Regions from separate parts of the Pseudomonas sp. AC070 genome, predicted to be linked through region 2. Evidence: predicted binding sites of a transcription regulator. Region 2 holds the regulator's gene; each other region holds the start of a gene.
What was found. The regulator FliA, encoded in region 2, starts transcription of late flagellar genes. The targets are predictions, from matches to a motif close to CTAAAGTTTNNNNNNNNNNNGCCGNTAA.
Positions count from the first base shown of each region.

Region 1: ACZZ0Q_RS16690 (flagellin) is a predicted target of FliA. The motif match lies at 5,074-5,101, and genes of this name have one in related genera.
Region 3: motA (flagellar motor stator protein MotA) is a predicted target of FliA. The motif match lies at 4,730-4,757, and genes of this name have one in related genera.

Region 1 covers NZ_OZ409871.1:3,708,773-3,717,018, forward strand. The annotation lists gene ACZZ0Q_RS16665 (sigma-54-dependent transcriptional regulator) at 1-504, opposite strand, end outside; gene ACZZ0Q_RS16670 (flagellar protein FliT) at 725-1,024, opposite strand; gene fliS (flagellar export chaperone FliS) at 1,044-1,424, opposite strand; gene fliD (flagellar filament capping protein FliD) at 1,551-2,999, opposite strand; gene ACZZ0Q_RS16685 (flagellar protein FlaG) at 3,079-3,444, opposite strand; gene ACZZ0Q_RS16690 (flagellin) at 3,522-4,982, opposite strand; gene ACZZ0Q_RS16695 (glycosyltransferase) at 5,387-8,246, opposite strand, start outside.
Region 2 covers NZ_OZ409871.1:3,411,095-3,419,340, forward strand. The annotation lists gene ACZZ0Q_RS15260 (protein-glutamate methylesterase/protein-glutamine glutaminase) at 1-292, opposite strand, end outside; gene ACZZ0Q_RS15265 (chemotaxis protein CheA) at 425-2,680, opposite strand; gene ACZZ0Q_RS15270 (protein phosphatase CheZ) at 2,692-3,480, opposite strand; gene ACZZ0Q_RS15275 (chemotaxis response regulator CheY) at 3,500-3,874, opposite strand; gene fliA (RNA polymerase sigma factor FliA) at 3,959-4,705, opposite strand; gene fleN (flagellar synthesis regulator FleN) at 4,702-5,532, opposite strand; gene flhF (flagellar biosynthesis protein FlhF) at 5,647-6,978, opposite strand; gene flhA (flagellar biosynthesis protein FlhA) at 6,994-8,246, opposite strand, start outside.
Region 3 covers NZ_OZ409871.1:325,616-333,861, reverse strand. The annotation lists gene queG (tRNA epoxyqueuosine(34) reductase QueG) at 1-666, shown strand, start outside; gene orn (oligoribonuclease) at 969-1,514, opposite strand; gene rsgA (small ribosomal subunit biogenesis GTPase RsgA) at 1,667-2,698, shown strand; gene motB (flagellar motor protein MotB) at 2,747-3,808, opposite strand; gene motA (flagellar motor stator protein MotA) at 3,812-4,663, opposite strand; gene ACZZ0Q_RS01375 (HDOD domain-containing protein) at 4,794-6,314, shown strand; gene ACZZ0Q_RS01370 (rhodanese-like domain-containing protein) at 6,364-7,182, shown strand; gene asd (archaetidylserine decarboxylase) at 7,217-8,074, shown strand.

The sequences.
Region 1 (8,246 bases), 300 kb from region 2:
GCTGGCTTCGGTGTCGGCCACTTGCGACATCATCTGCCGCACTTGCTGAATGGCGCGGCTGGTGCCGACCAGGCTGCGGAACAGGTTCGGCTCGCGGGCCCGGGCGCCGCGCGCCTGGTCGTACATTTCGCGGTACACCTGGGCACGGTGCAGGGAGTCGAGCAGTTTGTTGTAGCTGGGCGGCATTTCCAGCGCGCTCAGCACACGGCGGCGCACGTCTTCGGGCCAGTCCGCTGGCGCGGCATCGCCCACCAGCAAGATGGGCAGTTGCTCATCCCAGGCAGCAAGTTGTTTGAGTAATTCGAGGGAGCCACCTTTGCTGGTGACTTCGCCGAGCAGAACGCTCAGCACGTCGCGCGGGCTGTCGAGCTTGTCGACCGTCTCCCGCCAATTCTGGCTGGTGCAAGCCAGATGTTCTTCCCCGAGGAAATTTAGAATTACCGCCAAATCGCGGCGGCGTTCGCTGTTGTCATCGACCAGTAAAATTTTGGTTTCACGCCACATAGTGTCTGGTTCTGATCCGGGGTGTGAAGAAAGCGTCCATCGCAACCACGATAAAATGACGCCAGCAATTGGCCACTAGTAGAGTCAATTTTTTGTACGCAGTCAATTTTATGACGTGTTTTTCTCTACCCAGTTCAACCAGGTAGCACATTGTCTTGAGAATTAACGCAGAGGTTTGTAGCTAACTCCTCTAGACGAAAGGTTAGCTACAAAATTTTGACTAGCCAAACATCTGATAGATCTTGGCGCTTTGATTGGACTTGACCAGCACGGTCAGCTCTTCGCCAACCGCTTCACGCTTGCGTACACAGGCTGCTGTCAGGTGGCGATACACCTCGACCAACGCTTCCATTTGCACACGCAGGGCTTCTTCGATACCGGTGCTGTCGGCCATGGCGGCACTCACCTGCTCGCGGCACGAGGTGTCCAGCGCGCCGATACGCTCCCAATCTTCCTGTTGAAAAGCGTCGATCAGGGCCAGGCGGGTACTTTCGATTTGTTGCAGCATGGAATTCGCCATTTCGTTGTCCTCACCCACCTTACGGTGCAATTGCATCCCAGCCGGACTTCACTTCACGCAGCAGACCCGACACTTCAACCAGTGGCGCTGGGTCGTTGCTTTTGTTGGCTTCGAGCATGCGGGTGATCATGTATTCGTAAACGCGGTCGAGGTTTTGTGCGACTTCGCCGCCCTTGCCCATGTCCAGACCTTCACGCAGGCCGCCCACGATACCGATGGCTTTGCTGATCAGCTCGCCTTTCATCGAGGCCTGGCCGCGCGCCATGGCGCCTTGGGCTTGAGCCAGACGCTCAAGACCGCCCTCCATCAACATCTGGATCAAACGATGGGGAGTTGCTTCAAACACTTGAGACGACACGCTCACTTGCTTGTACTGATTCATCGCCGCCATCGCTCTCATTTTGCAAACCCTCGTGAACCGTTGTTTCGATATTCAAGCTATCGGCGGGTTTCGTGGGAGCTTTAAGCCCGTCCGTACTTTTTCTTCATCAAAAAAAGCTATCGGCCGGGCGAGAATTAGCGGGACTTAATTCTTCTTGACCAGGCCAGGCAAGTTGTCCAGCTGCGACATGAGGCCGGTGCTGGTATTGGTGAGCTGCGACACCAGGGCGTCCATGGCGTTGTACTGTTTGTACAAACGCGTCTGCAACGCGGTCATGCGCAGATCCAAGTCTTCCTGCTGCTTATCGAGACTGGTGATGGTATTGGAAAGTTGGTCGGTGCGCTGCTGCAGAATTCCGCCACCATCGGTGTACGGCTTGAGCTTAGACGTAAGCCGGCTCGCTAGCCCGTCGTCGCCGGTGAAATAAGCGGCGACGCCTTCGTAGTTTTCGCTGATCGCGGTGTCGAGCTTGGCGCTGTTGACCTCCAGCGTGCCGTCGGTCTTGGTGGTGATACCCAGATTGGCCAAGGCCGAAATGGCGCCGCCGTTATCCTGGTTCGATACCAACTCACTGCGGATCGAACTGACCAGCGAGCGCGCCGTGGAGTCGCCCGCGAGCCCAGCTACCACCGGATTGCTGTTAGCAACCGTGGTCACTTTGGTCAGCGAATTCACGGTGCTCATCATCTTGTTGTAAGCGGTGACGAAGTTCTGCACGTTGGCTTTCACGGCCGAGGTGTTATCGGCGACGTTCAACGTCAGCGGCTCGTCGGCTTTGGTAACGCCGGTCAGCTTGATGGTCACGCCATCAATGGCTTTGTCGACGGTGTTCGAGTCGCTCACCACTTCCAGCCCGTCGATCGTCAGCTTGGCGCTCGACGCAGCGGCCAGGGTTTTACCGCCCTTGGCTACGGCGGCGTCGTACTCGGCGGGCGTGGCAAACGTCGTAGGATCCAGCGTAGCGCCGGGGAAGGTCAGGTCTTCGAGCGAGGCATTGCCTGTACCGGTGCTGGTGCCGGTCATGGTGATGTCGTTGCCATCACCCATCTTGGTGCTGCTCAGAACCAGGCGCGAACCCTGACTGTCGGTAACGATGGTGGCGCTCACCCCGGCGGTTTTGCCTTGGGCATTGATGGCGTCACGCACACCGGCAAGGGTGTTGTTGGTGCTGTCGACATTGACGGTCAGCGCTGTGTTGCTGCCGACTTTGATTTCCAGCGAACCGGTGTTGAATTTGGCAGTGCTGCCGCCACTGATCGCCGCAGAAGCAATTTTGCTGCTGCTGGCCAGTTTCGACACTTCAATTTTATAGCTACCCGCGATCGCGCTGGCGCTGCCAGTGGCGCTGAGCGCGGTGGTGTTGGTGGACGTTGCCGATTTGGACAGGAAGCTGGTCGGGCTGTTGAGCAGCGACAGGGCGGTTTGGAACTCGCTCACTGCGCTCTTCAACGAACCGAGCGAGGTCAACTTGGTCGTTGTTTTGGATTCGAGCTTATCGATCTGGTTTTGCTTGGGCGCTTTCTCCGCCGCTACAGAAGCCTTCACGATGTCGTCAATATTTACGCCCGAACCAATGCCAGTTACACCAGCCATCTCGCACCTCCGTCAAAAAAACGTCCCGAATTCCCTATGGGAACGGGTATGGCGAGTTGTACTCAAGAACCGTACCAACTCACGCTTTAGCCTCGAACATGAGGCTGCGAATGTCCTCTAGGCGTTCAGCCAGCTTAAGCAATTCCTCCGAAGGAATCTGCCGCACCAACTTGCCTGAGTCCGTATCGATAACTTTGACAACAACTTCGCCGCTTGAGTCATCGACATTGAAATTCAAACCACGCTTAACCGTTTGCACGAAGGACTGAATGTCAGCAACCGCTGCATCAATACTTCCACTGTCGGCCTGAGCGTCGGAGCTGGTATCCGCACTTGCAGCGGACGCCGTCTGTTTTGCAGCCTGCTGAGCAGACCCTACCGGCACTTGCCCGTCACGAGCTTGTCTGGGCAGAGCGGCAACCGACGTGATATTGGAAACATCCATTTTAGACACCTCACAATGGCCAAATGGGAGGAAGGGTCATCCCCTTCCTCCCACCGATTTTGGCGTCTCTTTCTGCGTTATTGCAGCAGACTGAGAACCGACTGTGGCAGTTGGTTAGCTTGAGCCAGAATCGCGGTACCAGCTTGTTGCAGTACTTGGTTTTTCGACAGCTTTGCAGTTTCAGCAGCGAAGTCAGTGTCTTTGATCCGGCTACGAGCAGCGTCAGCGTTCTCAGAGATGTTCTGCAGGTTGCTGATGGTGTTGTCGAAGCGGTTCTGTACAGCACCGAGGTCCGCACGCTGAGCATCGATGTTTTGCAGTGCGTTGTCGATTACAGCGATTGCACGTTGAGCGCCGTCAGCGGTGGAGATATCCACATCCGAAACGGTGTTCAGGTCGGCAGCCTGGTCGCCAAACACTTCAGTCGAAGTACCGGTGAGGGCGTAGGAGTTCGGCGAGTTCAACTCGACGTACCCGATCGCTTTACCGCCTGCGGCACGAACATCGGTCTCGGCGCTGAAAGTACCGTCAGAACCTTGTGCAGCCAGGTTGATGGTACCGGTCGACGAAGCAGAGTCAGCACCGAAGACAATGTTTTCACCAGTGGCCGAAGTAATGGTCACTTTGTCAGTTTTCGAATCGTAGTTCGCAGTTACGTTCAGCTTACCGGCGTTCGAGTTGATCTGATCAGCCAAACCTTTGGAGTCAGTCACACCGACGATGGCAACCGACTGGCTACCCACGCTCAGCGAGAAGCTGGCAGCGCCGGAAGTGATGTTCACGTCAGCCTGTACAACGTTACGAGCCGAAGCGCTCAGGCCCGAGATGGCGCCGTCGAACTTGCCAGCAATCGATTTGGCGCTGTCGCCGGAGGTTACGGCTACGTCTTTGGTTTGACCGCCACCAACAACGGTGATGGTGTTAGCCGAGAAGCCAGCGCCGCTTGCTGCGATGCTTGCAGACACAGTGCCACCAGCAGCCGAAGCGCCGGCGCTGTCAGTGCTTGCGCCGCCACCGATCTGGTACGAACCCAGCGAGGTAGCAGAAGCATTTTTCAGCGAAACGTCGATGGTTTCGTAAGCGTTGGAACCCACTTGGAAGCTAGTGGTACCGAACGAACCGTCGAGCAGTTTGCGACCACCGAAGGTAGTGGTGTCGGCAATACGGCTCAATTCAGCTTGTTGGGCCGATACTTCTTTTTGCAGAGCGGCACGGTCGGTGTCGCTGTTCGAGCCGTTGGCTGCCTGGATGGACAGGTCACGGATACGCTGCAGAATGTTGGTCGACTGTTGCAGCGCGCCTTCAGCGGTTTGCGACAGAGAGATACCATCGTTGGCGTTACGGGTCGCTACGTTCAGGCCGCTGATCTGGTTGGTCAGACGGTTAGAGATCTGCAGACCGGCAGCGTCGTCTTTGGCGCTGTTGATGCGGTTACCGGTGGACAGACGTTGCAGCGAGGTATTCAGCGAGTTGGACGAAGCGTTCAAGTTACGCTGAGTGTTGAGCGATGCAATGTTCGTGTTAACTGTAAGTGCCATTTGGGCGTCTCCCGAGTACCTAGTATTTGCCTGAGCTTGCGACGTTCAGGGCCTGCAGCTCAGGCGCCCCTAGAATTCGCATTCGAAGTGTTTATCGGCGCTAGTTCTTGGAGCTTTAGCAAAATTTTCAAAAATTTTGCTGGCTGCTTGCTGAACCGGTGCAAACCGCTTCCACACTTTCTGTATCGGCACAGGCCGCAGAACTAAAGGGCTCGATCAAAATTTTTACACGTGGCCAAGCCATCTCCAACGCCTCGCTTACCCACCCAGCCGTTTAAGTGACGCCAATTTTCAAACAAAACCGGCACTTAACAGGGCTGGCTGCCGCATTCACCGTTTTCTGACGCGCATAAAAAAAGGGGCTATCACCGCTGTGAAGCCCCTTCCACGCATTGACGATGAGTCTAGTCGGGCATCCAGGCTTTCGCCCAATTGCTCACATTCTCGCCTTCGAGCATCCAGTCGCGACGAATAATGGTCTGCAAGTCATCGCCCATTTTCGCCGTTGCATCTAAGTCAGCCAGGTGCATGCGAATGGCGTCCATCCAGTCTTTGTAGCGGTTTTTCACCCGCGTCACGGGCAAATCGCCGCGATAGCACACAGCATCGGTACAGATCACCGGGAAACCGAGGAAGCCGTACTCCAGCAATCGCAGGTTGCTCTTGCAGTCGTTGAACTGGTTCTGCTCCAACGGCGCCAGGGCCAGGTCAAGGTTCAACGAGGCAAGAATCGTCGGGTACTTGTCGATGGTCACGCCTGGGTAGTACTCGGTCACGTAGGGCCGCAACTTGTCCGGGCACAGGCCAAAGAACACCCATTCCACTTCATCCGCCAGATGCCGCACTACATCGGCAATCAGTTCCAGATCGCCCGTATGCCCTACCCCACCGGCCCAGCCGACTCGCGGCTTGCGCCCAACGCGGCGCTCGCTGTTCAAACCGTTCCACCAGTTGGTCGGCAGCCGGTTCAGCACCACGCGAATATCGTCATGCATGCCGGCAAGTGCCTCGGCAAGCGGTTGGGTCGACACCACGAAGCGGTCGACCAGCGTCAGCGCTTTGCGCAACGAGCGCAGCACGTCTTTGGGCATATCGGCGCGGTGCACGCTTTTCAGCGGCAGGTTGGGCAGGTAGTCGTCCAGCTCGTACACACGGAACGCGTTCGACAGTTGCTTGATCTCGGCCATCGATTCCAGCTGCGCATCGGTGACCTGGCGCTGGAAGATGATCACATCGCTCTGGAACCGCTCCAACTCCACCGGATGCAGCAGGGTTTCGCTGATTACCCCGTCCGCCACGCCCTCGCGCTGCATGGCGGTGAACGGCTGACGCACCCGGTAATGCCCGCAACCGCCGCGATCGGCCGGGTGCACCAGAATGCGCGGCAGCGGCGCCCGCACAAAGGGTTGCCAGGTGGCGCCACGAATCGGATCCAGCTCGAAGCCTTTATTGGCCAGGGTCAGGTTCGGGTTGTAGGCCGGGTCGCGAGCCAGCAGCGGCAGCCATTTCTGGTACATCGCTGCCTGTTCGCTGCGGAAGCGCTTGAGTTTTTGTTCCTGCGCCAGGGTTTCAACGCCCGACTTCTGGCTGACGCTGCCCTCGTGCAACAGCACCGAGTAAGGCGTCCACACACTCAGGTAGCCGGCCTCGCGCACCTTCAGGCACAGGTCGACGTCGTTGTAGGAAACCTTGAACACCACCTCATCCAGCCCGCCAACCGCGTCGTACACCTCTTTGCGGATGATCAGGCAAGCCGCCGTTACCGCCGAATAGTTCTGGGCCACCAACAGGCGCTGCATGTAACCGGCGCTGTCACCGGCGTCGCCAAGGAACGGATGGTCCGCCGGCCCGCTAAGCCCCAGCACCACACCGGCGTGCTGAATATGGCCGCTGGGGAACAACAGCTTGGCGCCGACGATGCCCACTTCCGGGCGCCGCGCGTGGTTAAGCAATTCATCCAGCCAGTCTTCACGCAGAATCGCCGTGTCGTTGTTCAGCAGCACCAGATACTCGCCACGCGCGACAGCGGCCGCCGCGTTATTGATAGCCGAGAAGTTGAACGGCCCCGGATAACGCACCACGCGAATCTGCTCGCTGTTCAACTGCTCGATGCCCGCCAGCCAGGCTTTGGCTTCTTCGGTTTCGCTGGCGTTGTCGATAATCAGCAGCTCGTAATTCGAGTAAGCGGTTTTCTCCAACAAGGTTTCGACGCAGCGTTGCAGCAACGCCAATTGGTCTTTGGTGGGCACCAGAATGGAAACCAGCGGCCGCTCGGGGTAGTCGTAGCGAATGCGGTTGAAGCCCGGCAATACGCCTTCTTGCATGGTGTGCGGCACACCGAGACGGTCGAGGTGTTCGCTGACCACCGCTGCCGAATGCAGGCGCACCTCGTCACTGGCCAGCCAGCGCGCGAACGGCACCGCGCTGTGGCACAGCACCTCAGCGATATGGCCGACGCTGTCCAAGCCGAAAGACTCGGCGCAACGCAGCTGAAAGTCCTGCAAGGCCAGGCCGTCGAACTGGAACCGCAGCCCGCCCAATTGCTCCAGTGCCTCGCGGGCAATAAACAGCGAGCGCCCGGTGTACGGGTAACTGCGCAGCAAATCGAGGTTGAAGTCGGGTTTGAAAATCGGTGAATGCGCGCCCTGCTCGCCACTGGTGTCTTCGTCGCTGTAATAGCAGCCAGTCGGCGCGGCCACGGCACGGTCCAACAACAATGCCAGCGCGTGGGGTTCCAGCGTATCGCCGGCCGGCAGCACGTACAGCCAATCGGCCGTGCTGGCCACGGCGGCATCGTTAACCTGCTGCCAATCGCCATTCACCACGCGGTGCGGCGCGCCGTGCTGTTGCGTGTTCAGGCTGTCGACCGTCGCTTGCAGCGCCGTCGGTTCGGTGCCCGGCAATGCCAGCACCAGCACCTCAATGCTTGGCACATACGCGCCTTGCAAACGACGTTCGAAGGCAGCGAGCACCTGCGGCGACAGTGTGTGCAGGTAACCGAACGTGGGCTGGCCCACCGCCTTGTTGCTCATTTCATCGAGCAGGCTTTGCAGAAACTCACCGCGCGCTTGCTCCACCGGCGCCTCGACGCCCTGGCCATGGCGGCCGTACAAGCGCCGGAACAGCTCGGGGAAGTTCTTGCGCTCGCGCACGCTCATGCGCTGCTCGGGGCTTTCCTGGCGGATATGCACTTGCACGGTTTGCGCTTGCACGTGCTCCACCGGATAACGCGCCGACAACTTCAGCAGCATGTCCCAGTCTTCC
Region 2 (8,246 bases):
CATCCAGCGCATCGAGCGTAACGCGCGCGCCTTCGTGGGTGAGCGAGGAGAACATCAGTACCGGAGTGGGACAGCGCTGCATGATGTGACGCACGGCCGTAATGCCATCCATCATCGGCATTTCGTAGTCCATGGTGATCACGTCAGGCTTGAGGGCCAGGGCCTGATCGATCGCTTCGCGACCATTGGTGGCAGTGCCAACGACCTGGATATTCGAGTCGGCGGAGAGAATCTCCGAGACACGCCGGCGGAAAAAGCCGGAATCGTCCACCACCAGAACCTTAACTGCCATAACCGCTCCTTTGTACCCGCCCGAGACCCCGTTGGGCCGTCGCGCTTGGTGCTGCGCAAGCAGGCGGAGCGCTTATTTACGTCCCGTAAATGCCACGCTCCATGCCTTATCTACGCTGAGTGACACACCGCATCAGATGCGGCGTGCGTAACGCTTGAGCATGCTCGGCACATCCAGAATCAGGGCAATGCGCCCATCACCCGTAATGGTGGCCCCGGACATTCCCGGAGTGCCTTGGAGCATCTTGCCCAGCGGCTTGATCACGACTTCTTCCTGGCCCACCAACTGATCGACCACAAAGCCGATCCGCTGCGTGCCCACCGACAGAATCACCACATGGCCTTCGTGCTGCTCTTCGTGCTGGGCGCTGCTGATGAGCCAGCGCTTGAGGTAGAACAGCGGCAAGGCTTTGTCCCTCACGATCACCACTTCCTGACCGTCGACGACGTTGGTGCGCGACAGGTCGAGGTGGAAGATTTCGTTGACGTTAACCAGCGGGAACGCAAACGCCTGGTTGCCGAGCATGACCATCAAGGTCGGCATGATCGCCAAGGTCAGCGGCACCTTGATGACGATCTTGGTGCCTTGGCCTTTGGCCGAGTAAATGTTGATGATGCCGTTGAGCTGGGAAATCTTGGTTTTCACCACGTCCATGCCCACGCCACGGCCAGACACGTCGGAAATCTCGGTTTTGGTCGAGAAGCCCGGGGCGAAAATCAGGTTGTAGCATTCGGCTTCGCTGAGGCGGTCTGCGGCGTCTTTGTCGAGCACGCCCTTCTCCACCGCTTTGGCGCGCAGTACGTCGGGGTCCATGCCGTTGCCGTCGTCCGAAATCGACAGCAGGATGTGGTCGCCCTCTTGCTGCGCCGACAGCACGATTTTGCCGCCGCGGCTTTTGCCGGCGGCTTCGCGTTTTTCCGGCGACTCGATACCGTGGTCCACCGAGTTGCGCACCAAGTGAACCAACGGGTCGGCGAGTGCCTCAACCAGGTTTTTGTCGAGGTCGGTTTCTTCACCGACCAGCTCCAGGTTGATCTCTTTTTTCAGGCTGCGGGCCAGGTCGCGAACCAAACGCGGGAAGCGACCGAAGACTTTCTTGATCGGCTGCATGCGGGTTTTCATCACCGCGGTTTGCAGATCTGCCGTCACCACGTCGAGGTTGGACACCGCCTTGGACATGTTCTCGTCGCCGCTGTTGAGTCCCAGACGCACCAGACGGTTACGCACCAGCACCAACTCGCCGACCATATTCATGATTTCGTCCAGCCGCGCGGTGTCGACGCGCACGGTGGTTTCCGCTTCGGCGGCTGGGCCGGCTTTATCAGCAGCGGCAGCAGCAGGTGCCGGGGCTGGCGCAGCGGCAGGTTTAGCCGGGGCGACAGGTTTGGCCGGCTCGGCTTTCGCGGCGGGCTTGGGCGCAGGTGCAGCTGCTTTCGCCGGCGCGGCGGCGGCCGGCACTGGCGCCTGGGCAGCGGGTTCTACGAATTTCCCTTGGCCGTGCAGTTGATCCAGCAAGGCCTCGAATTCGTCGTCGGTAATGTTGTCGCCAGCGCCACTCGCCGCAGGCGTTGCCGCTGCTACTGGCGCGGCGGGCGCTTGCGGCTCAGCGGCGGGCTCAACGAATTTGCCTTTGCCATGCAACTGGTCCAGCAGCGCTTCAAATTCGTCATCGGTAATTTCATCGCCACCACCGGCAGCGGCCGGGGCCGCACTGGCAGGCGGCGCGCTGACCGGCGCAGCGGGCGCGGCAGGAGCAGCAGCGAACTGGCCTTTGCCGTGCAACTGGTCGAGTAGCGATTCGAATTCGTCGTCGGTAATTTCATCACCGCTGGCGGCTGCTACGGGCGCTTTGGGCTCGTCGTGCAGGGCATCGAGCAACTGCTCGAATTCGCTGTCGGTGATATCGCCAGAGGCTTCTGCCGCAGCGGGCGCCTCGGCAACGTCGGGTTCGGGTTCAGCCTCTGGTTCGGCAGTCGCACCGGCCAATTCTGCGGCACTCTGCGGCTCGGCCAAACGGGCCAGCGCCGCCAACAGCTCTGGCGTAGCCGGTGTCGGCGTGGTGCGTTCGCGCACTTCAGAAAACATGCCATTGACGGCATCAAGAGCTTCGAGAACGACGTCCATCAACTCCGAGTCAACGCGCCGCTCACCCTTGCGCAGGATGTCGAACACGTTTTCGGCAATGTGGCAGCACTCCACCAGCTCATTGAGCTGGAGGAAGCCGGCGCCACCTTTGACGGTGTGGAATCCGCGGAAAATCGCATTGAGCAGATTGGAATCATCCGGGCGGCTTTCCAGCTCGACCAATTGTTCCGATAACTGCTCAAGAATTTCGCCGGCCTCTACCAGGAAGTCCTGGAGGATTTCTTCATCGGCGCCGAAGCTCATCTGTGTGCTCCCTAGAATCCCAAGCTTGATAGCAGATCGTCCACGTCGTCCTGATTGGAAGCGACGTCTTCACGCTTATCGGCATGAATCTGCGGACCTTCACCATGAGAAGGCTCTTTTTGTTGTTCTTGCTCGGCGCGCAGCACGGCATGGTCGTGCTCGATACCCGCGAAACGGTCCACTTGGCTGGCCATAAGCACCAGTTTCAGCAGGTTGCTTTCCACTTCGGTAACCAGTTGCGTAACGCGCTTGATCACCTGACCGGTGAGGTCCTGGTAATCCTGGGCGAGCAGAATGTCGTTGAGATGCCCCGACAATTTGCTGCTGTCACGTTCGCTTCGGGCGAGGAACAGTTCGATGCGTTTGGCCAATTCGCGGAAAGCTTCGGCACCCAACTCGCGGCGCATAAAGCGACCCCAGTCGGCGCCCAGCGCAGTGGCTTCATCGTTGAGGTCGTTAACCAGCGGCGCGCTCTGCTCCACCAGATCCATGGTGCGATTGGCCGCTTTCTCGGTCATCGTCACGACATAGTTCAGGCGTTCAGTGGCGTCGGTGATTTGCGACACTTCCTTGGCATGTGGCACGCGTGGGTCAAGCTGGAAATTGACGATGGCGTTGTGCAGCTCACGCGTCAGTTTTCCCACTTCGTGGTAAAGACCACGATCACGCACTTTGTTGAGCTCATGAATGAGCTGCACCGCTTCGCCAAAATTACCTTTTTCAAGGCTATCAACGAGCTCGCGGGCATTGGATTTTAGGGACGACTCAAGGTCGCCCATGGGTAGATCGTCGTGCGCCATATTGCCCCCACGGCCGGGATCAGCCGTTAACACGCTCGAAGATTTTTTCGATCTTCTCTTTCAGCACTTGAGCTGTGAACGGCTTCACTACGTAGCCATTCACCCCGGCCTGCGCCGCTTCGATAATCTGATCGCGCTTGGCCTCGGCGGTCACCATCAGCACCGGCAGGTGCTTGAGACGGTCATCGGCGCGAACCGCACGCAGCAGGTCGATACCGGTCATTCCCGGCATGTTCCAGTCAGTGACGAGAAAGTCGAAGCTGCCGCTTTGCAGCATGGGTAAAGCGGTGGTTCCGTCATCAGCCTCAGCGGTGTTGGTGAATCCCAAGTCACGCAAGAGGTTCTTGATGATCCGTCGCATCGTTGAGAAGTCGTCAACGATGAGGATTTTCATGTTTTTGTCCAAGTCGACCTCCGTACAGTCCTAAACGCACCCAGCACCTGGATGCGCGTTGAATCGAGAAACTGGCAGTGCCGCTCAGCTAGCGCGCCACTCGCTCAAGCGTGCACGCAAACGAGCGGCACACTGGCTATGCAACTGGCTGACCCGCGATTCGCTGACCCCCAGCACTTCGCCAATTTCCTTGAGATTCAGTTCTTCGTCGTAATACAGCGACAACACCAACTGTTCACGTTCAGGCAGTCCAGAGATGGCCGCCGCCAATGCCGATTGGAAGCGTTCATCTTCCAGATCGCGCGAAGGCTCGAAGTGGGTAATGCCAGCGTCTTCACGCAGACCTGTGTGCTCGCCGTCCTGAAGAAGGTCGTCGAAACTGAACAAGCGGCTGCCCAAAGTGTCGCCAAGAATGCCGTAGTAATCCTCGAGACTCAATTGGAGTTCGGCCGCAACTTCTTGATCTTTAGCGTCTCTGCCCGTTCGGGCTTCAATTTTTCTAATTGCGTCACTGACCATGCGACTGTTGCGGTGCACCGAACGCGGCGCCCAATCGCCCTTGCGTACCTCATCCAGCATAGATCCACGTATACGAATGCCGGCGAAAGTTTCAAAACTGGCGCCTTTGCTGGAGTCGTATTTCTTAGAGGCTTCAAGCAGACCGATCATGCCGGCCTGGATCAGATCTTCCACCTGCACGCTTGCCGGCAAACGTGCCAGCAAGTGGTAGGCGATGCGTTTGACCAGAGGCGCGTAACGCTCGATCAACTGGTGCTGGGAGTCCTGCGCCTGTGCCTTGCTATACATACGGAGCCCATTGCCTGATGTCATACGGCCGTATCAGCAAGCGGTTGCTGGACCAGACGCTCCACGAAGAACTCCAAGTGCCCACGCGGATTGGCTGGTAACGGCCAGGTGTCGACCTTCTGCGCGATGGCCTTGAATGCCAGCGCGCACTTGGAGCGAGGGAAGGCCTCATAAACTGCGCGTTGCTTCTGTACCGCCTTGCGTACCGACTCGTCGTAAGGCACAGCGCCGACGTATTGCAAGGCGACGTCGAGGAAACGATCAGTCACTTTGGTCAGCTTAGCAAAGAGGTTGCGACCTTCCTGTGGGCTGTGCGCCATATTGGCCAGCACACGGAAACGGCTCATGCCGTGGTCGCGGTTCAGCAGTTTGATCAGGGCGTAGGCGTCGGTGATGGAGGTGGGCTCATCGCACACCACCACAATCACTTCCTGGGCCGCGCGCACAAAGCTCACCACCGCATCGCCAATACCGGCAGCGGTGTCGATCACTAATACGTCGAGGTTGTCACTGATGTCGCTGAACGCCTGAATCAGGCCAGCGTGTTGCATGGGCGTGAGCTGCACCATGCTTTGTGTGCCGGAGGCTGCCGGCACGATGCGGATGCCACCCGGCCCTTGCAGCAGCACGTCGCGCAGTTCGCATTCGCCACTGATGACGTCAGCCAGGGTGCGCTTGGCCGACAGGCCCAACAGCACGTCCACGTTGGCCAGGCCCAGGTCGGCGTCCATCAGCATCACACGCCGACCAAGGTCAGCCAGGGCCAGGGAAAGATTGACCGAAACATTGGTCTTGCCGACGCCACCCTTGCCGCCGGTCACCGCGATCACCTGTACGGGATGCATACCCATGTTATCTACACACCTTGTCTAGCTCGACTGAGGCCACTTGGCTGATTACGTTCAGGCTCGGCACCGGGCCAATCTGAACGACTAAATTTCGTTACTGCCTTGCTCTACAGCGAATCAGCCTGCGCGACGCGCCGGGTTCTGGTACAGCCCGGCGAACATGTCGGCCATGGCGTCTTCACTGGGCTCCTGAGGCGCCTGCAAACTCACGGCCCGACTCACCAACTGATGACTGCGCGGAACGTGCAAGTCATCTGGAATGCGCGGACCGTCTGCCAGATAGGCTACCGGTAGATGCTGGCTTATAGCCAGACTTAAAACCTCGCCCAAACTGGTTGCTTCATCGGCCTTGGTAAGAATACAGCCACTCAGACCGCAACGCTTATAGCTATGGTAGGCCGCCTTGAGCACTTGGCTCTGGCTGGTAGCGGCCAGAACCAGATAATTTTTCGATTTGACCCCACGACCGGCCAAGGTTTCCAACTGCATGTGCAGCGCCGGATCATTACCCGGCAAGCCGGCGGTATCGATCAGCACCACGCGTTTGCGCGCCAATGGCTCGAGCGCTTGGGTCAGCGAGGTGCCGGGGTCCACTTGGGTCACCGACACATTAAGAATGCGACCCAAGGTTTTCAGTTGTTCCTGGGCACCGATGCGGTAGCTGTCCATGCTCACCAGCGCCACGTGTTGCGCGCCGTATTTCAAAACATAACGCGCCGCCATTTTTGCCAGTGTAGTGGTTTTGCCCATACCAGCCGGACCAACCAGGGCGATCACACCACCCTCTTCCAGCGGCTCGACTTTTGGCGTTTTGATCGCGTGGGCCAGGTGGGCAAGAATCATGCGCCAGGCCTGACGCTGCTCGGACACGGCAGACACCCGCTCCAGCAGCACGCGCGACAATTCTGCCGGCAAGCCCATGCGTTGCAGACGACGCCACAGCGCAGCCTGTTGCGGACGGCGACTTTGCATCTGACCCCAGGCCATCGAGCCCAGTTGCACTTCAATCAGCTCGCGCAGGCCGTTCAATTCGAAACGCATGGCGTCGAGGCTGCGTTGGTCGGTTGCCACCGCCTTCGCAGGTTGCGGCGCCGGTGCGGCAGCCGGTTTTGGTCGCTCAGGGCGAACAAACGAGGCCGGCAACTCGGGCGCCACGATGGACTCATTGGCGAACAACTGGCCGTCTTTCATTTTTTCGCCGGCCACACGGGTGGCCAGATCGGCTTGCGCCGACACCAGCATCGACTGCGTGCGACGCAACTCGTTCTCAAGCTCAGGGTTCGGCTGGCGTGCAGGAATCACCGGCGCCTGGTAGTCCAGGGCAGCGGTCAATTCCACGCCTCCGGCGACACGGCGCGTGCCGATGATGGACGCATCGGCGCCCAGCTCATCGCGAACCAACTTCATGACTTGACGCATATCGGCGGCGAAAAAGCGTTTAACTTGCATGACCTAAGCCTCAGTTCAGTTCTGACCCACCGTGGCAACGATGGTGACCTGCTTGTTGTCTGGGATTTCCTGGTACGCCAACACGTGCATGGTCGGTACTGCCAACCGTGCGAACCGCGAGAGCATCGCCCGAACCGGACCGGCTACCAGCAGAATCGCAGGCTTGCCGAGCATTTCCTGGCGTTGCGCGGCGTCCACCAGGGAACGCTGCAGCTTCTCGGCCATGCTTGGCTCCAGGAGAATGCCATCCTCGGAGCCTTGACCGGCCTTCTGTAGACTATTGAGCAATATCTGTTCCAACCTCGGCTCCAAGGTGATCACAGGCAGCTCCGGCTCTAGTCCCACAATGCCTTGCACGATTGAGCGCGACAGCGCGACACGCACCGCTGCCACCATGGCGGCGGGATCTTGACTCTTCACGTTGCTAATCGCTTCGGCGATAGAACGGATATCGCGAACCGGCACCTGCTCTTGCAGCAACGACTGCAACACCTTGAGCAAGGTCGACAGCGAGACCACGCCCGGCACCAATTCTTCGGCCAGTTTCGGCGAGCCCTTGGCCAGCAATTGCAGCAGCTGCTGCACTTCCTCATGGCCGAGCAATTCATGGGCGTGCTTGTGCAGCACCTGGTTCAGGTGCGTGGCGACCACGGTGCTGGCGTCGACCACGGTGTAGCCCAACGACTGCGCCTGATCGCGCTGGAACTGGTCGATCCAGACCGCATCCAGGCCGAACGCCGGATCTTTGGCGGCCACGCCGTTGAGCGTGCCGAACACCTGGCCGGGGTTGATCGCCAGCTCGCGGTCCGGGTAAATCTCGGCTTCGGCCAGGCTCACGCCCATGAGCGTCAAACGGTAGGCGTTGGGCTGCAAATCGAGGTTGTCGCGGATGTGCACCGAGGGCATCAAAAAGCCCATCTCTTGCGAGAGCTTTTTACGCACGCCCTTGATCCGCGCCAGCAGCTGGCCGCCTTGGTTGCGGTCTACCAACGGAATCAGGCGATAGCCCACTTCCAGGCCCACCATGTCCACCGGCGTTACGTCATCCCAACCGAGTTCTTTCACTTCCTGAGCGCGCTGGGCCGGCAGCAGCTCTTGCTGGCGCTGCACTTCGGCCACTTCGGCCACCTTGAGTTTGCGTTGCTTGTTGGCGATCCAATACGCGCCACCTGCGGCCAGAAAGCCCAGGCTGAGAAAGGAGAAATGCGGCATGCCAGGCACCAGGCCCATGGCGATAATCAGCGCAGCGGCGACGCCCAAGGCTTTGG
Region 3 (8,246 bases), 3.1 Mb from region 2:
TTCGGCTACCGCGCATTTGTCGACAGCGCGCCGGTGCTGGAAAAAGCCATCGCCGAGCAGGCCGGGCTTGGCTGGATCGGCAAGAACACCTTGGTGCTGAACCGCAAGGCCGGCAGCTACTTTTTCCTGGGCGAGCTGTTTGTCGATGTGCCGCTGCCGGTCGATGCACCTCACGCCAGCGAACACTGCGGTCGCTGCACCGCCTGCCTGGATATCTGCCCGACCAACGCCTTTGTCGGCCCGTATGTGCTTGACGCCCGCCGCTGCATTTCTTACCTGACCATCGAGCTGAAAGGTCCGATTCCTACAGACCTTCGGCCCCTGATCGGCAACCGGGTGTTTGGCTGCGATGACTGCCAGATCGTCTGCCCCTGGAACCGTTTCGCCAAGCCGACCGAGCAGAGCGACTTCGCCCCGCGCCATAACCTCGACAACGCGCAGTTGGCCGAGCTGTTTCGCTGGAGTGAAGAGGAATTTTTGAGCCGTACCGAAGGTTCGCCTTTGCGCCGCGCGGGTTACGAGCGCTGGCTGCGCAACTTGGCGGTGGGGCTGGGCAATGCACCGTCGAGCATTCCGGTTATCGAAGCGCTGGAGCTGCGCCGGGAGGATGCGTCAGAAATGGTGCGCGAACACGTGCAGTGGGCGTTGGCGCGGCACGGTCGCTAGCGCGTTTGGTTTCGGTAGGAGCGGCTTTAGCCGCGATGCTCTTGAGGGCAAAAAAGCATCGCGGCTAAAGCCGCTCCTACAAGCTGCCTGGGCCCGGTAGCACTTCACCTCGGTGGGTGACCGGTCCTGCTCGGAGCAACACCCCCCCGTCGTCCTCGCGAAAGCGGGTACCCAGAATGTCGGAGCGGACGATGAATGCCTGCACGACTGTGGATTCCCGCCTACGCGGGAATGACGGCGCAAGGTTCGGTCCGCGAGCGGTGAGCCGAAGGCGAAGCCCAACGGCTGTGCGCCCGAGCCAATCAAAACTTTTTAATAAAATGCTCGCGGTAGTATTTCAGCTCGGCGATTGAGTCGTAGATGTCGTCCAGCGCCAAGTGGCTGCCCTTCTTGCTGAAACCATCACGAATCTGCGGTGCCCAGCGAACGACCAGTTCTTTCAGGGTGGACACGTCGAGGTAGCGGTAGTGGAAATACGCTTCCAGGTTCGGCATGTAGCGGTAGAGGAAGCGGCGGTCCTGGCCGATGCTGTTGCCGCAGATCGGCGATTTGCCCTTAGGTACCCACTGTTCCAGAAACGCAATGGTCTGGGCTTCGGCTTCCTGGGCGCTGATTTTGCTGTCGCGCACGCGCTGGGTCAGGCCGCTTTCGCCGTGGGTGCGGGTGCACCATTCATCCATGGCCGCCAAGGTTTCATCACTCTGGTGCACCGCGATCACCGGCCCTTCGGCCAGCACGTTGAGGTTGCTGTCGGTGACGATGGTGGCCATTTCAATGATCACGTCGGTTTCGGGATCCAGACCGGTCATTTCCAGGTCGATCCATATCAGATTCTGCGGGTTTTGCATGGTGGGGCTCCTCTGCGTAGCTGCGCAGTTTAGCTCAGCCATGGCGCGCGGCGGCGAACTTGGGTGGCGTGCTAAACTCGCCGGCCATCTGCATCGTTGCAGGCGACGCAGCTCGCGCTCGCCAATTTGTTGCTTATTTAATCGGAAGTCCCATGGCCAAACGCCAGCTCAACCGTCGTCAGAATTGGCGCATCGAGAAGATCCAAGGCGAGCGCGCTGCCCGCGCCGCCAAGCGTGAGTCGCAGTCGTTGGAAGCGCTGGAAGGCGGCGACCTGGGCCCCGAGCAAGTCGGCTTGGTGATCGCGCACTTCGGTGTGCAAGTTGAAGTCGAGGCGCGTGACGGCGAATTGGCCGGGCAGGTTTTCCGCTGCCATCTACGGGCCAACCTGCCGACGCTGGTCACCGGCGACCAAGTGGTATGGCGCGCCGGCAACCAAGGCATCGGCGTCATCGTTGCGCAACTGCCGCGTCATACCGAGCTGTGCCGTCCTGATACCCGCGGCCAACTGAAGCCGGTGGCGGCCAACGTCGACCTGATCGTCATCGTCTTCGCCCCGCTGCCTGAACCCCACGCCAACCTGATCGACCGCTATCTGGTGGCCGCCGAACACGCAGGCATCCGTCCATTACTGCTGCTTAATAAAGCCGACCTGATCGATGACAAAAACGCCGTGGCGCTGAACGCGCTGCTCGGTGTTTACCGGCAATTGGGCTATCCGTTGTTGGAAGTGTCGGCCCACCACGGCAACGGCATGCAGCTGTTGCAAGCCGAGCTGGATGGGCATGTCAGCGTGTTTGTGGGGCAGTCGGGTGTGGGCAAGTCGTCGCTGGTCAACAGCTTGCTGCCGGAAGTCGACACCCGCGTCGGCCCGCTGTCCGAGCTGACTGGCAAGGGCACGCACACCACCACCACCGCGCGCTTGTTCCACTTCCCCAACGGCGGCGAGTTGATCGACTCGCCGGGTATTCGCGAATTTGGTTTGGTGCACGTCAGCCGCGATGACGTCGAAGCCGGCTTTATCGAGTTTCACGACCTGCTGGGCCAATGCCGCTTCCGCGACTGCAAGCACGACCGCGAACCGGGCTGTGCGTTGCTCAAGGCGCTGGAAGAGGGGCGCATCCAGCCGCAGCGAATGGCGAGCTATCGGCACATTATCTCGACCCTTCCCGAGTCGGATTACTGAAATGAAAAGGCCGCGTCGATACGCGGCCTTTTTCGTTGGACTCGGCACTCAGTTTTCGCGCGCCTGATCCACACGCAACGCACCGTTATCAAACACGTTGAGCTTTTCGCGAAATTGCTCTGGCGAGGTTTGCGCGCCGGGCGCGGTTCCGGTTGGCGCGGGAGAGGCGCCTGGCGCCGGCGCTGCGCCGGGTGCGGCCGGAGCGCCTTCGACTGGCGGCGCCTCACCCTCTTCACCGCCCTGCTCGCCTTCAATAGCGCGCTGCGCCTTTTTGGTCAGCACGATGATGTCGATACGACGGTTAACCGGGTTCATCGGGTCTTCGCGATCAAACAGCGCCGAAGAGGCGTAACCGACCACGCGGGCGATTTGCTCTTCGGGGTAACTGCCCGCCACCAACGTGCGGCGCGCCGCGTTGGCGCGCTCGGCCGACAGTTCCCAGTTGCCGTAATCACCACGGCCTACGAACGGCTTGGCGTCGGTGTGACCGCTGATGCTGATCTTGTTCGGCACCGCCTTGATGGTGTCCGCCATGGCGATGAGGATGTCTTCGAAGTACGTTTGCAAACGGGCGCTGCCGCTATCGAACATCGGGCGATTGGCGGCGTCCATGATCTGAATGCGCAAGCCGTCCTGAGTAATCTCGAACAGGATCTGATCCTTGAAGCGCTGCAGTTGCGGATTCTCGTTGACCTTGTTTTGCAGCTCTTGCAGCAGCAATTCCAGGCGCTCTTTTTCGAGTTTCTCGGCAATGTTTTCCGCTTGCGTTTCGCTCGGGGCGATATCGCTTTCGTTATCGGACGTGGTGTCGGTGGCAGCCTTGGCGTCTTTCACTTCGGGATTGAGGGTTTTGTCTGGCGCCGGCGTTGGCGTGCCACCCAGGTCGATCACGTAAGGACTGGCACTTTCGCTGAAACCAACGGGGTCCTGGAAATAACCGGAGATGGCTTTCTTCTGCTCTGGCGTGGCCGAGGACATCAGCCACAGCACCAGGAAGAACGCCATCATGGCGACGGCGAAGTCCGCGAAGGCAATCTTCCAGGCTCCACCGTGGTGGCCGGCGGCAAATTTCTTGACGCGCTTAACGATGATGGGTTGGTTGTTGTCCATCTATCAGCGACCGCGAATCGCTTGTTCCAGCTCGCTGAAACTGGGTCGATGCGCCGGGAACAACACTTTACGACCGAACTCCACCGCCAGCGACGGCGGCATGCCCGAGGCCGATGCAACCAACGAAGCCTTGATGGCTTCGTACACGTTCAGCTCTTCCTTGGCATCGTGTTCAAGACAAGTGGCCAACGGCCCGAAGAAGCCATACGCGGCGAGAATACCGAGGAAGGTACCCACCAGCGCCGCGCCCACGTGTTGGCCGAGGGCCGATTGCTCAACCTGGCCCAGCAGGGCCATGGTCACCACAATACCGAGTACCGCTGCCACGATCCCGAAGCCCGGCAAGCCGTCGGCGATGCGGGTTACGGCGTGGGAGTTGTGTTCGAGTTCTTCTTTAAGGCTGCTCAGTTCCATGTCGAACAGGCCTTCAAGTTCATGGGGGGCCATGTTGCCGGACGACATGATGCGCAGGTAGTCGCAGACAAAAGCGGTCATGCCTGCGTCTTTGAGCAGGCCTGGGTATTTGCTGAAAATGGCGCTGGCGGCGGGGTCTTCGACGTCGGCCTCGATGGCCATCATGCCTTCGCGGCGGCTTTTGTTGAGGATCTCGTAGAGCATGCTCAACACTTCAAGATAAAACGCGTGAGTGAAGCGGTTTCCGAACATTTTCAGTGCTTTTTTGAACACTGACATGAAGGTGCTGCCGGGGTTGGCCTGGAGGAATGCACCCAGTGCTGCGCCGCCGATGATCATGACCTCGAAAGGCTGAATAAGCGCCGCCACTTTACCGTGGGACAAAATGTAGCCGCCCAATACCGAAGCGAATACAACAATGATGCCGATGATTTTTGCCATAGAGGATTACTTAGAAAGTCAGGAAGACGCAGCCAATGAGAAGGGCATAAAAATCACCCCTTCTAATTATCGGAACTTATACGCCAGACTATAGCCAGTTAAGGTTAAAAGCCAATGGGCTCACAACAACATGCCGACCTTGCCACCCGTACCATCAAGCCTGAAAACCTGGCTTAAGCACCTCGACAGTGTTCGTCTGCCAATACTGGCGACGACCCATGAACGGGTTCGGCGTTCCCTGCTTAATAGCAGCAGTTCGTTGCGCAATGTCGCCAATGTGATCGAAGCGAGCCCCTCGCTCGCCCTGTTGGTTTTGCGCGAAGCCAACCGCAGCAACAGCAGCTTGAGCGAGCCCGCGGAAAGTCTGGAAATCGCCATTACGCGCCTGGGTTTGAAGCGCACCGAAGACCTGCTGAATATGTTGCCGGTGATTGCCGAAGAGAAAATCCCCAAGGCGCTGCGGCAAATCCAGCTCATCAGTCAGCACGCCTCGCAACAGGCGAGCGGGTTGTTTGCCAATCGCCTGGCGCGGCTGTGGCAGGAAATTCACTGGAGCAGCTTGCTGTTTTTGTCGCCACTCTGGCCGCTGGCGGCGGCGCACCCTGAGCTAGTGGATAAATGGGAGCAACGGGTGCTCGGCAAGGGCGAGCCGACCCACAAGGTCGAGCGCGAGCTGTTCGGCGTTACGCTACCTTCGCTCTGCCTGGCACTCGCTGAGCAATGGCGTTTGCCGGATTGGATCATTCAGGCGTATCGCCTGCTCGCGACCGATCGCCGTTTGCTGGCCAAGGCGCTTCACATCGCGCGTAACAATGAAGAGCCGCTGCATCAGCAACAATTACTCGACGCCGACCCGGCGCTGTCGCGCTGGCTGACGCATCCGGGCAACACCATTTTATTTGCCAACGCGTTGGCGCTGAGTTCCCACCAAGCCTGGGACTGCCCGCACAGCTTGCGTTGGCAGCGCATCACCGCGCTCTATTTGCAACTGCCGCTGGCAGACTTGCAGCAACTGACGCACCAACAAGCAGTCACCAGTGCGCGGCAATTTCCCGGAACCGATTTATGGCACCCGGCTCATGCCCTGCTCTGGCCGTGGAATGCCCGTCACCTGCAAGCCATAGCTGAACCCGCGCCGCCGCCGAAGGACACCTCCCCCGCGTGGCAACAATACTGCCGCGAGCTGCTGCGCGAACCGAGCGCCTTCGCCAACCTGTTGCAACTGACCGCCTGCATTCGCGACGCGCTGGACGCTTGCGGCATGAGCCGTGCGCTGGTGTTGTTGGCTGATAAAACGCAAACGCACCTGGTGACGCAACAGATCGTCGGCCTGCCCAAAGAAGCGCAAGCGCTGACTCTCGATGCCACGCAGAGCCAAGTGCTCAAACGCTTGCTGTCACAACCGGGGCAACTGCGCCTGAGCCCGGACAACATCGCGCAATTCTCGGCCTTGTTGCCCGGCACCTTGAAAGCCCTGTTTCCCGGCGAGCACACCCTGCTGCGCTCGCTGGCCAACAACGGCAAAGTGGTCATGATTCTGGTCGTCGACCAGCAAGGCACGCCACTGAGCGAACCGTGCGTGCAGGCGTTTGGCAAAATATCGCAATGCATCGAGCGCGCCCTGGCCAGCTTTGCCAAACGCGGGCGCTAACCTTTCCGCTACAATTTGCCCCCTTATTCATTTGGCCCGGAGGCCATGCATGTCTGCCTTCACTGGTTTGCCGCTGGTCATCGAACCCGCTGAACTCGCCTCGCGCCTGAATGCTCCCGAGCTGATTCTGGTCGACCTCACCAGCGCCGCCCGCTACGCCCAAGGGCACATTCCGGGCGCCCGTTTCGTCGACCCCAAACGCACGCAACTTGGCCAACCACCCGCGCCAGGCCTGCTGCCAGAACCCGCGCAGCTGCAAGCGCTGTTCGCCGAACTGGGGCACAACCCCGACGCCGTTTATGTGGTGTATGACGATGAAGGCGGCGGCTGGGCCGGACGTTTCATCTGGCTGCTGGATGTGATCGGCCATGGCCACTACCACTACCTCGACGGCGGCCTGCTGGCCTGGCAAGCCGAAGAGCGTGAGCTGAGCACCGAGGTTCCGGCGCCGACCACGCAAGCGCCAATCGCCGTGACGATTGGCGACGCCCCAACCGCCACCCGCGAGTACCTGCTAAGCCGTCTGGGCAGTGCCGACCTTGGCATTTGGGATGCCCGCGCGCCGTCGGAATACCGCGGCGAAAAAGTGGTGGCAGCACGCGGCGGCCACATTCCCGGCGCGGTGAATTTTGAGTGGACCGCCGGCATGGACCAGGCCCGCGCCCTGCGCATTCGCCAAGACATGCCCGCCATCCTGGAAAGCCTCGGGCTGAGCAAAGACAAAGAAATCATCACCCACTGCCAAACCCATCACCGCTCCGGCTTCACCTACCTGGTGGCCAAGGCGCTGGGCTATCCGCGAGTGAAGGCATACGCCGGCTCATGGGGCGAGTGGGGCAATCTGCCGGATACGCCAATCGAGGTGTAAACCTCGGCTACTTATTCAACGTTTAGGAACATCCATGAAAGATCGTTTGTTTATCCTCAGCCAATACCTGCTGCCTCATCACCTGCTGTCGCGGGCCATCGGCTGTATCGCCGAATGCCGCGCTGAATGGCTGAAAAATCCGCTCATTAAGTGGTTCGTCAAACAGTACCAAGTGGACATGAGCGAAGCGCAGGTTGAAGACCCAACCGCCTACGAAAACTTCAACGCCTTCTTCACTCGTGCGTTGAAAGACGGCGCACGGCCATTGGACGAAACTCCGGGCGCCGTGCTCTGCCCCGCCGACGGCGCCGTTAGCCAGCTTGGCCCGATCGAACACGGCCGCCTGTTTCAAGCCAAAGGCCACAGCTTCAGCGCCGTGGAGTTGTTGGGCGGCGACGCTGAACGTGCAGCGCCTTTTATGGGCGGCGAGTTCGCCACCATTTACCTGTCGCCCAAGGATTACCACCGCGTGCACATGCCGCTCGCAGGCACCTTGAAGGAAATGGTCTACGTGCCGGGGCGACTGTTCTCGGTGAACCAGACCACAGCGGAAAACGTGCCGGAGTTGTTCGCACGCAATGAGCGTTTAGTCTGCATTTTCGACACCGAGCGCGGCCCCATGGCGGTGGTGCTGGTGGGCGCGATGATCGTCGCTGCCATCGAAACCGTTTGGGCCGGTCAGGTTGCGCCGCCGGCCCGCCTGCTGAAAACCACCCGATATGACGCTGCTGCGCGGGGCCCCATCGAACTGGCCAAAGGCGCCGAGCTGGGCCGCTTCAAGCTGGGCTCCACGGCCATCGTGCTGTTCGGGCCGAACCAGGTTAAGTGGGCCGAACACATGGTTGCCGGCAGCGCAACGCGCATGGGCGAACGCCTGGCCGACGCGCGCTGAAATCCGTGAACCGCAAGAGCCCCGTGCAGTGCCGTTGAACATCTGAGTCAGGCTTGAGGTCTCACGCTTAACAAACCTCGTCCGGCAAAGGCAAAACGCCATCTTGGCCATACCCCCGATTGGCTGCGGGTATGGCAAGATGCTGCTAGAGTTCGGAAAACCGACATTCAGA